One region of the Streptomyces sp. NPDC020681 genome, then DNA from elsewhere that is predicted to be linked to it. Evidence: riboswitches for the same ligand, from Rfam matches in the RefSeq annotation. Region 1 holds a riboswitch; each other region holds the start of a gene.

Region 1 (4,244 bases):
GAGCAGGCGACGGCGTCGGGCTCGGCGGCCTGCTGCACGGGGATGGGGGCGGACTGCGCCGCGCGGGCGATCCGCGTCGCCGGACGGGAGCGCAGGTAGTACGTCGTCTTCAGCCCCTGCTTCCAGGCGTACGCGTACATCGAACTGAGCTTGCCGATGGTCGGCGTCTCCAGGAACAGGTTCAGCGACTGCGACTGGTCCAGGAACGGGGTGCGGGCCGCGGCCATGTCGATCAGGCCGCGCTGCGGGATCTCCCACGCCGTGCGGTACAGCTCGCGCACCTCGGCCGGGACCCAGTTGAAGGCCTGCACCGAGCCGTTGGCCTCGCGCAGCGCCTCACGGGTCTGCGCGTCCCACACGCCGAGCCGCTTCAGCTCCGCCACCAGGTAGGAATTGACCTGGAGGAACTCGCCGGACAGCGTCTCGCGCTTGAACAGGTTGGAGACCTGCGGCTCGATGCACTCGTACACGCCCGCGATGGACGCGATGGTCGCGGTCGGCGCGATGGCCAGCAGCAGCGAGTTGCGCATGCCGGTCGCGGCGATACGGGCCCGCAGGGCCGCCCAGCGCTCCGGCCAGTTGAGCTCCACGCCGTAGTGGTCCGGGTGCAGCACACCGCGCGCGGCACGGGTCTTCTCCCAGGCCGGCAGCGGGCCGCTGCGCTCGGCGAGCCCGGCGGACGCCTCGTACGCGGCCAGCATGATCCGCTCGGCGAGCTTCGTCGACAGCGCCCGTGCCTCGGCCGAGTCGAAGGGCAGCTTCAGCTTGAAGAAGACGTCCTGGAGACCCATCGCGCCCAGGCCCACCGGACGCCACTTGGCGTTGGAACGGCCGGCCTGCTCGGTCGGGTAGAAGTTGATGTCGACGACCCGGTCAAGGAAGGTGACGGCGGTACGGACGGTCTCGTCAAGACGCTCCCAGTCGATGCCGTCGCCCCCGATTCCCCGGTCCACGAACGAACCCAGGTTGACCGAACCGAGGTTGCAGACGGCCGTCTCGCCGTCGTCCGTGACCTCCAGGATCTCGGTGCACAGGTTCGAGGAGTGGACCGTGTGGCCGGGCTCGGCGGTCTGGTTGGCGGTGCGGTTGGAGGCGTCCTTGAAGGTCATCCAGCCGTTGCCGGTCTGCGCGAGCGTCCGCATCATCCGGCCGTAGAGCTCACGCGCCGGCATCGTCTTGCGCGCCAGACCCTTGGCCTCGGCGGCGCGGTACGCGGCCTCGAACTCCTCGCCCCACAGGTCCACCAGCTCCGGCACATCGGCCGGCGAGAACAGCGACCACTCGGCGTCGGCCTCGACGCGTCGCATGAACTCGTCCGGGATCCAGTGCGCGAGATTCAGATTGTGCGTACGCCGGGCGTCCTCACCGGTGTTGTCCCGCAGCTCCAGGAACTCCTCGATGTCCGCGTGCCAGGTCTCCAGGTAGACGGCGGCCGCGCCCTTGCGGCGGCCGCCCTGGTTCACCGCGGCGACCGAGGCGTCGAGGGTCTTCAGGAACGGCACGATGCCGTTGGAGTGCCCGTTGGTGCCGCGGATCAGCGAACCGCGGGCGCGGATGCGGGAGTACGAGAGACCGATGCCGCCCGCGTGCTTCGACAGCCGCGCGACCTGGTGGTACCGGTCGTAGATCGAGTCGAGCTCGTCCTTCGGCGAGTCCAGCAGATAGCAGGACGACATCTGCGGGTGGCGGGTGCCGGAGTTGAAGAGCGTGGGGGACGACGGCAGATAGTCGAGACGGCTCATCAGGCCGTACAGCGCGGCGACCTCGTCCAGCGCGCGGACGCTGTCGTCCTCCGCGAGGCCGCAGGCGACGCGCAGCATGAAGTGCTGCGGCGTCTCGATCACCTGACGGGTGATCGGATGCCGGAGCAGATAGCGGCTGTAGAGCGTGCGCAGCCCGAAGTAGCCGAAGCGGTCGTCGGCGTCCGGGTCGATGAGCGCGTCAAGGCGCGCGGAGTGCAGCGTCACGAACTCGGCCGTACGGTCGGCGATCAGGCCCTCGCGGTGCCCGACCGCGACCGACGCGGAGAAGGCGACCGCGCCCTGGTCGGCGGCCTCGTCGGCGATGGTGCGGGTCAGGAGCCGGGCGGCGAGCCGGGAGTAGGCCGGGTCCTCGGAGATCAGGCCCGCGGCGGCGTCCGTGGCGAGTCCACGGAGTTCGGCCGCGTCCGATCCGGCGTGGCGGCCGCGCAGCGCGGCGGCGGCGACCCGTCCGGGGTCGGTGTCCGGCAGATCGGCGGTGAGGTCGGTCAGGGTCCGCAGAAGCGCGGTCCCGGGGCCGTCCGCCAACTGCTCGGAGATGCCTGAAGCCGGATCGGCTGGCGCGATGGTCACGTGGTGCTCTCCCTCGCTCGGCTCTGGGCCGGCGGGGAGGAGGCGGGGCCGTTCGAGCGCGCGCGACCATGTCAGGGCAGCACTCGGTACGGCGTCCACCGGCCCAACCCGCGAGGCCCGGACGTCTCGGCGTCCGGTTCGGTCGAGCCGGACGCACTGTCGGCAGGTGCCCGGACTTGCGGGTACGACAAAGCGCACCACAGCACACCGTTGCGGGACAGTTCCGGATTCGCACCGGATTCCCCTGCGGCGACAGCGAGCACGAGCATACATGTGGGGGCGGGGAGTTGCCGCACCCCCCACATGTTGTGTCGTGGCGGGCCGGAGCCCCAAGTCGTATCGAAGGTCACTCGGTTGAGTTCGCGGAGTCGTGCGATCCGCCGGCGCGCCGGGGAGACCGCACTTCGGTCACAAGGCGGGGCAGGGACTGCGGCTCGGTGCAACGTAGGAGGTCTTCGGATGGGCCATGCGGTCATGGGTGGGCCACGCACCCCGGTCGCGGCCGCGTATCACGCGTGATGCGGGTGTAGCGTCCGGAGCATGCCGTGGTTTTCGACCGGTGCGGCCGCTGCACTTCTGGCAGCAGCGCTGGTGTTCTTCATTGCTGCCGGGCTTCTGATGCTGCGCACCGTCGGCAAGCGGCAGTTTCTCGGCACGGCCCAGGAGCAGGCGACGTACGAGACACTCCACACCGCCTCGCTCGCGGCACCCCCGCTGCGGGCCACGCTGAACGCGGACAGCGCGCGACGGGCCGGGCGGCATCTGCGGGCGCTGCTCGATGTACCCGCGCTGGCCATGACGGACGCCTCCGGCACCGTGCTGGCCTGGGACGGGTCCGCGCCGGAGCCGGGGCACGACCACAGGGCAGCCGTGCCCGAGCACGCCGGGCGGGCCCTCGCCGCCGGACGCACCGAGGTCATCGGCCCTGGCGATCCACCATGCAACAGGGCCGACTGTCCGCTGCGGCAGGGCGTGGTCGTGCCGCTGATCGTGGCCGGCCGGCCGGAGGGTGCGCTCGCGGTGTACGCGACCAATGCCTCCACCGGACTGGTCCGAGCCACCACGGAAGTCGCGCGCTGGGTGTCGACCCAGCTGGAGCTGGCCGAGCTCGACCGCTCGCGCGCGGCCGTCGCGGAGGCGGAGGTGCGCGCGCTGCGGGCCCAGATCTCGCCTCACTTCATCTACAACTCGCTGTCGGCCATCGCCTCCTTCGTCCGAACCGATCCGGAACGGGCCAGGGAGCTGCTGGTGGAGTTCGCGGAGTTCACCCGGTACTCGTTCCGCCAGCACGGTGACTTCACCTCCCTTGCCGAGGAGCTGCGGTGCATCGACCGTTACCTGCTGCTGGAGCGCGCTCGGTTCGGCAGCCGCCTTCAGGTCGTACTGCGCGTGGCACCCGAGGTGCTCTCCGTGGTGGTGCCCTTCCTCTGCCTGCAGCCCCTCGTCGAGAACGCGGTCCGCCACGGCCTGGAGCGCCGTGCGGGCCCCGGTCACCTGGTGATCACGGCGGAGGACGTCGGCAGCGAGGCGTGGATCAGCGTGGAGGACGACGGCACGGGGATGGATCCCGAGCAGTTGGCCGCGACACTGAAGGGCGAGACACGGGAGTCCGCGGCGGAGCCGCCCGGTTCCGAGCCTCGGCGTGAGCCGGGGATCGGGCTGCGCAACATCGATGCGCGATTGCGTCAGATCTATGGGGACGCGTACGGGTTGATCGTGGAGACCGCGCCCGGTGCCGGGACAAAGGTGCGGGTGCGGGTGCCGAAGTTTCACCCGCAGGCCGTCCAGAGCGGGCCCGGTCAGGGCTGACAGTGATCGTGCACATCCGGTGCGTGTCGGGCGGGAGGAACGCTCCACCGCGTGTTGGGGGAGCGTTAGCCTGGCCATATGCTCCACGTTCTCGCGGTGGAC
Region 2 (4,244 bases), on a different contig from region 1:
CGGATCGGGAGATCGTGCCCGGCGACCTGCTGGATCTCGCCGGGCGGCGGCTGCGGGCGATCTGGACGCCGGGGCATACGCCCGGGCATGTCTGCCTTCATCTGGAGGAGGACCATCCGGCGAAGCGCGCGGGCAACGGGCGGCTGTTCTCCGGCGATCACCTGCTGCCGGAGATCACTCCGCACATCGGGCTCTACGAGGACCCGGACGACGCCACCGTCACCGATCCACTGGGTGACTATCTGGATTCACTGGAGCGCATCGGGCGCCTCGCGCCCGCGGAGGTCCTCCCGGCTCATCAGTACGCCTTCCCCGACGCGGCCTCCCGGGTACGGGAGTTGCTCGCGCATCACGAGGAGCGGCTGACCGGACTGCTCGCGCTGCTCGTCGAGCCGCTCACGCCCTGGCAGGTCGCCGAGCGGATGGAGTGGAACCGGCCCTGGGAGCAGATCCCGTACGGATCGCGGAACATCGCGGTCTCGGAGGCGGAGGCGCATCTGCGCAGGCTGGTCAAGCTGGGGCATGGCGAGGTGCTCACCGGAGAGCCGACGCGGTACGTGGCGGTGTGAGGCCGACGGTCCGGACTCACCACTGCCGGCTCAAGCCTCGGCACACTCTTCACGCCGTGTCCGGCCCGGATCTCGTTCCGCCAGCGCGCTCACGCCGGTGACCACGAGCGCGATCACCACGCCACCCAGGACGGCCGTCGAGGGATCCGCCCAGTCGAGTACGACCGCGGACAGTGCGGCCGTCACGCTGTATCCCACGCCCGACACCGCGTACATCACGGAGTATCCGGCGGCGTGAGCGTGCTCGGGGAGCCGCTCCCGCAGACTCAGGCTGCGCGAGAGGCCACCTCGCCCAGCACGTACGCGGATGCCAGCGTCGCACCGAGCGTGTATCCGCCCGGACTCTCACGGCTGAAGAACACGAAGGCCAGCGGTGCCATGGCCACGGGAGCCTTGCTCGCGAGCGCGACTAGGGACCAGACCAACAGGTCCCTGGTCAGCAGGTCCCGGTAGCGCGGCACAACTCCGGGCTCCGTTCCACTCGTTGGCGTGTCCGTACAGCCTGCACGACGAGCACGACGCGGGCACGGGCCGGGAACCGTTTCCTTTACCCGACGCGGAGCCGGGATGCGGCCAAGGCGCGCCGGTGACCGGCCGGTAGAGTGTGCAAGTCGTCATCACGCCCGTACGGGGGGAAGCCGGTGCAAATCCGGCACTGACCCGCAACCGTGAACCGCCGCGACAGGCGGTGAGTCGGAATGCCCCGTACAGAACGTGACCGGCTCGCGCCGCCGGCAGCCCGCCGGTGGCCGGCACCGTCGAGGAATACGGGGCCGGAGCCCAGGTGCCTCAGCGTGCCCGTGCCCGGCTCCCGCAGGAATCCCGCAGGAGAGGCCCGCCCGCCATGACCACCGTTCGCCGTCGCCGCAGCGCCCTCGCGCTCGCCGCATCCGCCGTACTCTGCGTGGCCATCGCACCGGCCGCCGTGGCCGCGCCGACCCCGACGCCCACCGCCGTGCTGCCGTCCGGGCTGTACGGAACCGGCGACCCGACCTACGACGGTGTCTGGCGGCAGTCGCTGGCGCTGCTCGCGCAGGACACGGTCGGCGTCAAGCCCGCCGGCAAGGCCGTGGACTGGCTGACCGGTCAGCAGTGCGCCGGCGGCGCGTTCCCGTCGTACCGCGCGGATGCCACCAAGCCGTGCGACGCCAAGCTGCCTCTGGACTCGAACGCCACCGCCGCCGCGGTGCAGGCGCTCGCCGCGCTCGGCGGGCAGGACGCCACGGTCAAGAAGTCCGTCGACTGGCTGAAGTCCGTGCAGAACGCGGACGGCGGCTGGGGTTACAACCCGGGCGGGGCCAGCGACGCCAACTCCACGTCCATCGTGATCGGCGCGCTCGCCGCGTCGGGCGGGAAGCCGGCGGAGACGAAGTCCAAGGGCGGCAAGACGGCGTACGACGCGCTGCTGACCTTCGCGCAGCCGTGCGGTGGCAAGGACGCGGGCGCGTTCCTGTTCCAGCCGAAGATGGCGGGCGTCGTCGCCGACTCGACGGCGGCCGCGGTGCTCGGTGCGCACGGCAAGGGGCTGGTGGTGACCGCGGGCGCGACGGACGAGAAGGGCACGGCCTGCGAGAAGGCGACGACGATCGAGGCGGCGGCGCACAACGGCGCGGCGTACCTCGCGACGGCGCTCGCGAAGACCGGGCACCTCAACACGCCGCCGATGCCCGGCTCGACGGACCCGGCGGAGAAGCCGGACCACGGCAACACCGCGGACGCGGTCGTCGCGCTCACCGCGCAGGGCCTCGGCGACCAGGCGAAGAAGCCGCTGGAATGGCTCCAGCAGAACTCCGCGGCGTGGGCGAAGGAGTCGGGCCCGGCGGCGTACGCGCAGCTGATCCTCGCGGCGCACGCGGCGGGCGCGGACCCGAAGAGCTTCGGCGGTACGGACCTGGTGGCGGGTCTGAATGCGACGGGTCCGGCTCCGGAAGCGACGGAGCAGGCCGAGGCCGCGGATGAGAAGAAGGACGACTCGGGGTCCGGCGCGGGAGTCTGGTGGCTCGTCGGTGCCTTCTTCGCGGCCAGCGTCGGCGTGGGCATCCTCTTCAGCGGCCGCCGCAAGAACCAGCAGTGATGCGCACCCGACCGCGCTCGCCGGGCCTCGCGCCGGCCCTCGCTCTGGCCCTCGCGCTCGGCGCCGTACTGACGGTGCTGGGCGCGGGGCCGGCGCACGCCGCGGGGTACCGCTACTGGTCGTTCTGGATCGGCAGCGGGACGACCTGGGCGTACGCGACCGAGGGGCCGGCGACCGCGCGGCCCGCGGACGGTTCGGTGAACGGCTTCCGGTTCTCCGTGAGCGAGGACAGCGGGGATTCGGCGCGGCCGAGGAGGGCGCCGGACTTCGCGGCGATCTGCGGTGGTACGCCGCCGAAGCCGGGCGCGAAGCGGGTCGCGCTGGTCATCGACCCAGGCACCGCGGCGGACGCGCCGTCCGGCGAGACCCCGCCCGCGGCCCGGGTGGCGTGTGCGCAGGTACGCCCGGACGCGACGAGTGCGGAGGCTCTGGCGGCGGTGGCGAAGCCGCTGCGGTACAACAACCAGGCGCTGCTGTGCGCGATTTCGGGCTACCCGGAGGCCGGTTGCGGCGAGCAGGTGTCGGGCTCGCGCCCGGCGACGGACGAGCCGGACGACTCGGGCGGCGGCGGCCCGTCGCTGGGCATCGTCGCGGGCGCCGCGGCGGTCCTCGCGCTGGGTGCGGCGGCGGTCTGGCAGTCCCGCCGCCGCCGACGATGACCTCCGCGTTCCTGGCCCGCTTCCGCGCTCCCGAGGCCGGCCGCAGCAACGCCCTGCACGCCGGCGCCTGGTGGGTCTGGGCCCTTGGGCTGGCGACCGCCGCCTCGCGGACCACCAATCCGCTGCTCCTCGGGCTCCTCGTCGGCGTCGCCGGATACGTCGTCGCCGCCCGGCGGACCGACGCGCCCTGGGCCCGTTCCTACGGCGCGTTCGTCAAGCTCGGGCTCGTCGTCCTCGTCGTCCGAGTGCTGTTCTCCGTCGTCCTCGGGTCGCCGATTCCCGGCACGCACGTCCTCGTCACGCTGCCCGAAGTCCCGCTTCCCGACTGGGCCCGTGGCATCCGGATCGGCGGGCGGGTCTCCGCCGAGCAGATCGTGTTCGCGCTGTACGACGGGGCGAAGCTCGCCACCCTTCTCATCTGCGTCGGCGCCGCCAACGCCCTCGCCAATCCCGCCCGGCTCCTCAAGTCCCTTCCGGGCGCGCTGTACGAGGCCGGTGTCGCCGTCGTCGTCGCCATGACCTTCGCGCCGAACATGGTCGCCGACGTCGTACGCCTGCGCACCGCCCGCCGACTGCGCGGCAGGCCCACCGGCGGTGTCCGAGCGATCGTGCAGATCGGACTGCCGGTCCTGGAGGGCGCGCTGGAGCGGTCCGTCGCCGTTGCCGCGTCGATGGACGCGCGGGGGTACGGACGTACGGCACAGGTCCCGCCCGCCGTCCGCCGTACCACCGCGGCCCTCACGCTCGGCGGTCTCCTCGGCGTTTGCGCCGGTTCGTACGGGCTCCTCGCCGCGGAAGGTGCCGCGTACGGGCTGCCGCTCCTGGGCGCGGGGCTCGCCGCCGCGACCGCCGGGCTGTGGCTCGGTGGCCGTCGGCAGGTCCGCAGCCGCTACCGGCCGGACCGTTGGGGTGTGCGGTCCTGGCTGGTGGCCGGGTCCGGCG
Region 3 (4,244 bases), on a different contig from region 1:
TGATGCACTCACCCGACGCCGCCTGGACTCCCCCGGTGCTGTCCTGCAGCGCCCGTGAAGGAACCGGGCTCGATGTGGTCTGGGAGCGTCTGGAGCAGCATCGTTCGCTGCTCGACTCGACCGGGCGGCTCGCGGCCAAGCGCCGTGACCAGCAGATCGACTGGGCGTGGACGATGGTCCACGACGAGCTGCGCGACCGGCTGCGCAGCCATCCGCAGGTGCGGGCGCTCGCTCCCGGCCTCGAACGGCAGGTACGGGACGGCGAGTTGACGGCCACGTTGGCCGCCGAACGCATCCTGGCCGCGTTTCAGCGGTCTGACACCCGGTAGCGGGCAGGGGGCGGGATGCGGCCCGCCCCCTGCCGTACCGGTCGGGCACTCCGGTCAGCCGCCGGTCAGAGCGCGGACCTCATGTCGCGGGCCGCGGCCACCAGATGCTCCAGCGAGGTACGGACCTCGTGCCAGCCCCTGGTTTTGAGGCCGCAGTCCGGGTTGACCCAGAGCCGTTCGGCCGGAATGGCCTCAAGTCCCTTGCGCAGCAGGGCCGTTGCCTCCTCGGCGCTGGGCACCCGCGGTGAGTGGATGTCATAGACGCCGGGCCCCACCTCGCGGGGATAGCCGGCCTCGGCGAGTTCGTCGGCGACCTGCATATGGGAGCGGGCGGCCTCCAGGCTGATGACATCGGCGTCGAGGTCGCCGATCGCGGCCAGGATGTCGCCGAACTCCGCGTAGCACATGTGCGTATGGATCTGTGTGTCCGGCCGCACTCCGCCGGTGGCCAGCCGGAACGCCTCCGTCGCCCAGGCCAGGTACGCCGCCCGTCCGGCGCTGCGCAGCGGCAGCGTCTCGCGCAGCGCGGGCTCGTCCACCTGGATCACCGAAGTCCCGGCCGCCTCCAGGTCGTTCACCTCGTCGCGCAGCGCCAGCGCGACCTGGCGGGCGGTCTCGGCGAGCGGCTGGTCGTCGCGGACGAAGGACCAGGCGAGCATGGTGACAGGGCCGGTGAGCATGCCCTTGACCGGGCGGTCGGTCAGCGACTGCGCGTACCGGGTCCAGCGCACGGTCATCGGGTCGGGCCGGGAGATGTCGCCGGCCAGGATCGGCGGCCGGACATAGCGGGTGCCGTACGACTGGACCCAGCCGTTCTGGGTGGCGAGGCAGCCGCTCAGCTGCTCGGCGAAGTACTGCACCATGTCGTTGCGCTCGGGCTCGCCGTGTACGAGCACATCGATGCCGGCCTTCTCCTGGAAGGCGACCACCTCGCGGATCTCGGCGCCGATGCGCTCCTCGTACTGCTCGGCGGTGATGCGGCCGGCCCGCAGGTCCGCGCGCGCGGTGCGCAGTTCGGCGGTCTGCGGGAACGAGCCGATCGTGGTCGTCGGCAGCAGCGGCAGCCGCAGGCGCGAGCGCTGGGCCGCCGAGCGCTCGGTGTACGGCAGGGTGCGCCGGGTGTCCGCGTCGGTGACGGCGGCCGTGCGGGCGCGCACAGCGGGGTCGTGGGTCAGCGCAGAGGCGGCACGGGAGTGCAGATCGGCGCGGTTGGCGGCGAGTTGGGCGGTGATGGCGTCGGCGCCCTCGGTCAGTCCGCGGGCGAGCGTGACGACCTCGGCGGTCTTCTGCCGGGCGAAGGCGAGCCAGCGCGCGGCCTGGGTGTCGACATCGCGTTCCGCCGCGGCGTCGAGCGGCACATGGAGCAGTGAGCAGGAGGGAGCCACGTCCACCGTGCCGGCGAGCCCGAGCAGGGTGGCGAGGGTGACCGTCGACCTTCCGAGGTCGTTGATCCACACATTGCGGCCGTCGACGACTCCGGCCACGAGCCGCTTGCCCGGCAGACCGCCGACGGCGGCGAGGTCCTGGAGGTTGGCGGCGGCGGGCCCGGTGAAGTCGAGCGCCAGCCCCTCGACCGGCGCCTTCGCGAGTACCGGCAGCGCCTCGCCGAGCCGGTCGAAGTAGGAGGCGACGAGGAGCTTCGGGCGGTCGTCGCGGGAGCCGAGGTGGCGGTAGACGCGGGTGGCGGCGCTCAGCACGGCAGGCGGTTGGTCCTGCACGAGCGCCGGCTCGTCGAGCTGCACCCACTGCGCACCCGCCGCCCGCAGGTCGGAGAGCACCTTCTCGTACACCGGAAGCAGCCGGTCCAGCAGGGTGAGCGGCTGGAAGTCGGCGGGGACGCCGGGCGCGGGCTTGGCGAGCAGCAGATAGGTGAGGGGGCCGACGACGACCGGCCGGGCGGTGGTGTGTCCGAGCGCGATCGCCTCCTTCAACTCCGCGACCTGCTTTGCGGAGTCGGCGGTGAACTCGGTGCCGGGGCCGAGTTCGGGGACGAGGTAGTGGTAGTTGGTGTCGAACCACTTGGTCATTTCCAGCGGCGCGACGTCCTGGGTGCCGCGGGCCATGGCGAAGTAGCCGTCGAGCGGGTCGGCTTCGACGGCCGCGCGGTGACGGTCGGGAATAGCGCCGACCATGACGCTGGTGTCCAGCACATGGTCGTAGTACGAGAAGTCTCCGGTCGGCACTTCGTGGATGCCGGCGTCGGCGAGCTGCCGCCAGTTGGCCCGGCGCAGGGCGGCGGCCGTCTCCGTCAGCGACTGCGCGCCGACGCGGCCCTTCCAGTAGCCCTCGATCGCTTTCTTCAGTTCGCGGTCGGGGCCCTGGCGCGGGTAGCCGTGGACGGTGGCCCGGGAGCCTGGGGATGTGGAGCTGGTGGTCACGGAACTCTCCTTCGCGAGTACTCGTCCATGACCTCGGAGCACCGCGGAACGCGAAGGAGGGGCAGCTGCCTGCGTCTGCCCGTACCGCCGACCCTCCCGCGAGGTCACCGAGATCTCCGCGCGCGTTCGCGCACGGGCAGTGGCAGGTCTTCGGACTCGCGGGCGCGCCGTCGACGAAGGAATTCCTCGTACGAAGGCATCTACTGGCCGTCGCTTCCCAGTCCCGTGGTCCGGGGCCAGTGCGTAAGACGGCGGTCGTTCCCACTCACCGCTGCGGGGCAGTTCCGGACTCTCACCGGATTCCCTCTTGCGACGCGCCTGCCTGGAGGGCAGGGCGAACCAGCTGCGAGGTCAGCCTAACCGCCGATCCGGCCGGGACCCACGGATTTGCCGGACCATTGACAGGTGACCAAAAGGTCACCTATTTTGGTGAGCGTGGACGAAGTGTTCAAGGCACTGGCGGACCCGACGCGACGCAGCCTCCTCGACGAGCTCTTCCGGGAGGACGGGCAGACGCTCAGCGCGCTCGAGGCGCGGTTCGACATCACCCGCTTCGGCGTGATGAAGCACCTCAAGCAGCTCGAAGAGGCGGGCCTTGTGGTGACCAGACGCCGCGGCCGGGAGAAGCTCCACTTCCTGAACCCCGTGCCCATCCGGCTCGTCCACGACCGGTGGGTGAGCAAGTACGCGGAACCGTGGGCCGCTGGCCTCAGTGGCCTCAAGAGCCGACTGGAGAGTCCGATGGAGAAGATCTTCGAGATTTACATCCGCACCACACCGGAGCGACTCTGGGAGGCGATCACCGACCCCGAAATCCGCAGCAAGTACAACTTCGGCGGGAGGATCAAGGCCGACTGGAGGCCCGGCGGGCGCTTCGAGATGAGCCATCCGAAGGCCGAAGGCCTGCTCGGCGAGGGCGAGATCCTCGAGATCGATCCGCCGCGCAAACTCGTGCAGAGCATGGTCGCGCTGTGGAGCGACGAGGTGAAGAGCGAGGGCACGACCAGGGTCACCTGGGACATCGAGCCGGTCGGCGACTCCTGCCGACTGGTCGTCACGCACGACCAGCTGCGCGACGGCGCCAACGACGAGCTGTACGGCGGCTGGCCGATGATTCTCTCCGGCCTCAAGACCTGGCTGGAGACGGGCGAGCTGCTCACCACGCCCGGTTCGCAGATGTACTCCTGACGCGGCGGCGGATCGTGGCGGACAGGCACTCCGGTACGAGCGCCCGATGAACGCACCCGTACCGGAGAAGCCGTCCGGCCGGCGCGTCAGGAACCGGCCTTGCCCAGCCGCAGACCGGAACCGACGACGCGCGCCTTGATGCCCTGCTCCTCCACCGTGACATCGCTCAGCTCCAACTCGCGGAGCGAGCGCGGCAGTTCGAAGGAGAGCGAGAGCCGCTCCGACAGCTCCGGCGGCTTCAGCGCGAGCAGGCCCTTCACCAGGGCGGGATCGACGCCCACCTTCTCGAGCAGCTGCGGATGTTCGATCACCACGTCGACCAGGTTGACCTTCATCAGCCGCTCCGCGA

Evidence for each region. A riboswitch is a leader RNA that binds a small molecule or an ion and turns the genes downstream of it on or off. The one in region 1 is predicted to bind cobalamin.
Region 2: linked by a shared signal. The riboswitch ahead of ACH4YL_RS30660 (prenyltransferase/squalene oxidase repeat-containing protein) and the one ahead of ACH4YL_RS09030 (ribonucleoside-diphosphate reductase subunit alpha) in region 1 are both predicted to bind cobalamin.
Region 3: linked by a shared signal. The riboswitch ahead of metE (5-methyltetrahydropteroyltriglutamate--homocysteine S-methyltransferase) and the one ahead of ACH4YL_RS09030 (ribonucleoside-diphosphate reductase subunit alpha) in region 1 are both predicted to bind cobalamin.

What each region holds. Positions count from the first base shown of each region.
Region 1 is NZ_JBIRTX010000003.1:421,863-426,106, reverse strand. It holds gene ACH4YL_RS09030 (ribonucleoside-diphosphate reductase subunit alpha) at 1-2,333, opposite strand, end outside; cobalamin riboswitch at 2,477-2,619, opposite strand; gene ACH4YL_RS09025 (sensor histidine kinase) at 2,874-4,142, shown strand; gene ACH4YL_RS09020 (LytR/AlgR family response regulator transcription factor) at 4,221-4,244, shown strand, end outside.
Region 2 is NZ_JBIRTX010000016.1:65,670-69,913, forward strand. It holds gene ACH4YL_RS30645 (MBL fold metallo-hydrolase) at 1-569, shown strand, start outside; gene ACH4YL_RS30650 (hypothetical protein) at 667-807, shown strand; gene ACH4YL_RS30655 (hypothetical protein) at 836-1,030, opposite strand; cobalamin riboswitch at 1,173-1,292, shown strand; gene ACH4YL_RS30660 (prenyltransferase/squalene oxidase repeat-containing protein) at 1,414-2,643, shown strand; gene ACH4YL_RS30665 (SCO2322 family protein) at 2,643-3,302, shown strand; gene ACH4YL_RS30670 (energy-coupling factor transporter transmembrane component T) at 3,299-4,244, shown strand, end outside.
Region 3 is NZ_JBIRTX010000001.1:401,825-406,068, forward strand. It holds gene meaB (methylmalonyl Co-A mutase-associated GTPase MeaB) at 1-329, shown strand, start outside; gene metE (5-methyltetrahydropteroyltriglutamate--homocysteine S-methyltransferase) at 395-2,707, opposite strand; cobalamin riboswitch at 2,831-3,066, opposite strand; gene ACH4YL_RS01625 (ArsR/SmtB family transcription factor) at 3,143-3,895, shown strand; gene ACH4YL_RS01630 (DUF2993 domain-containing protein) at 3,982-4,244, opposite strand, start outside.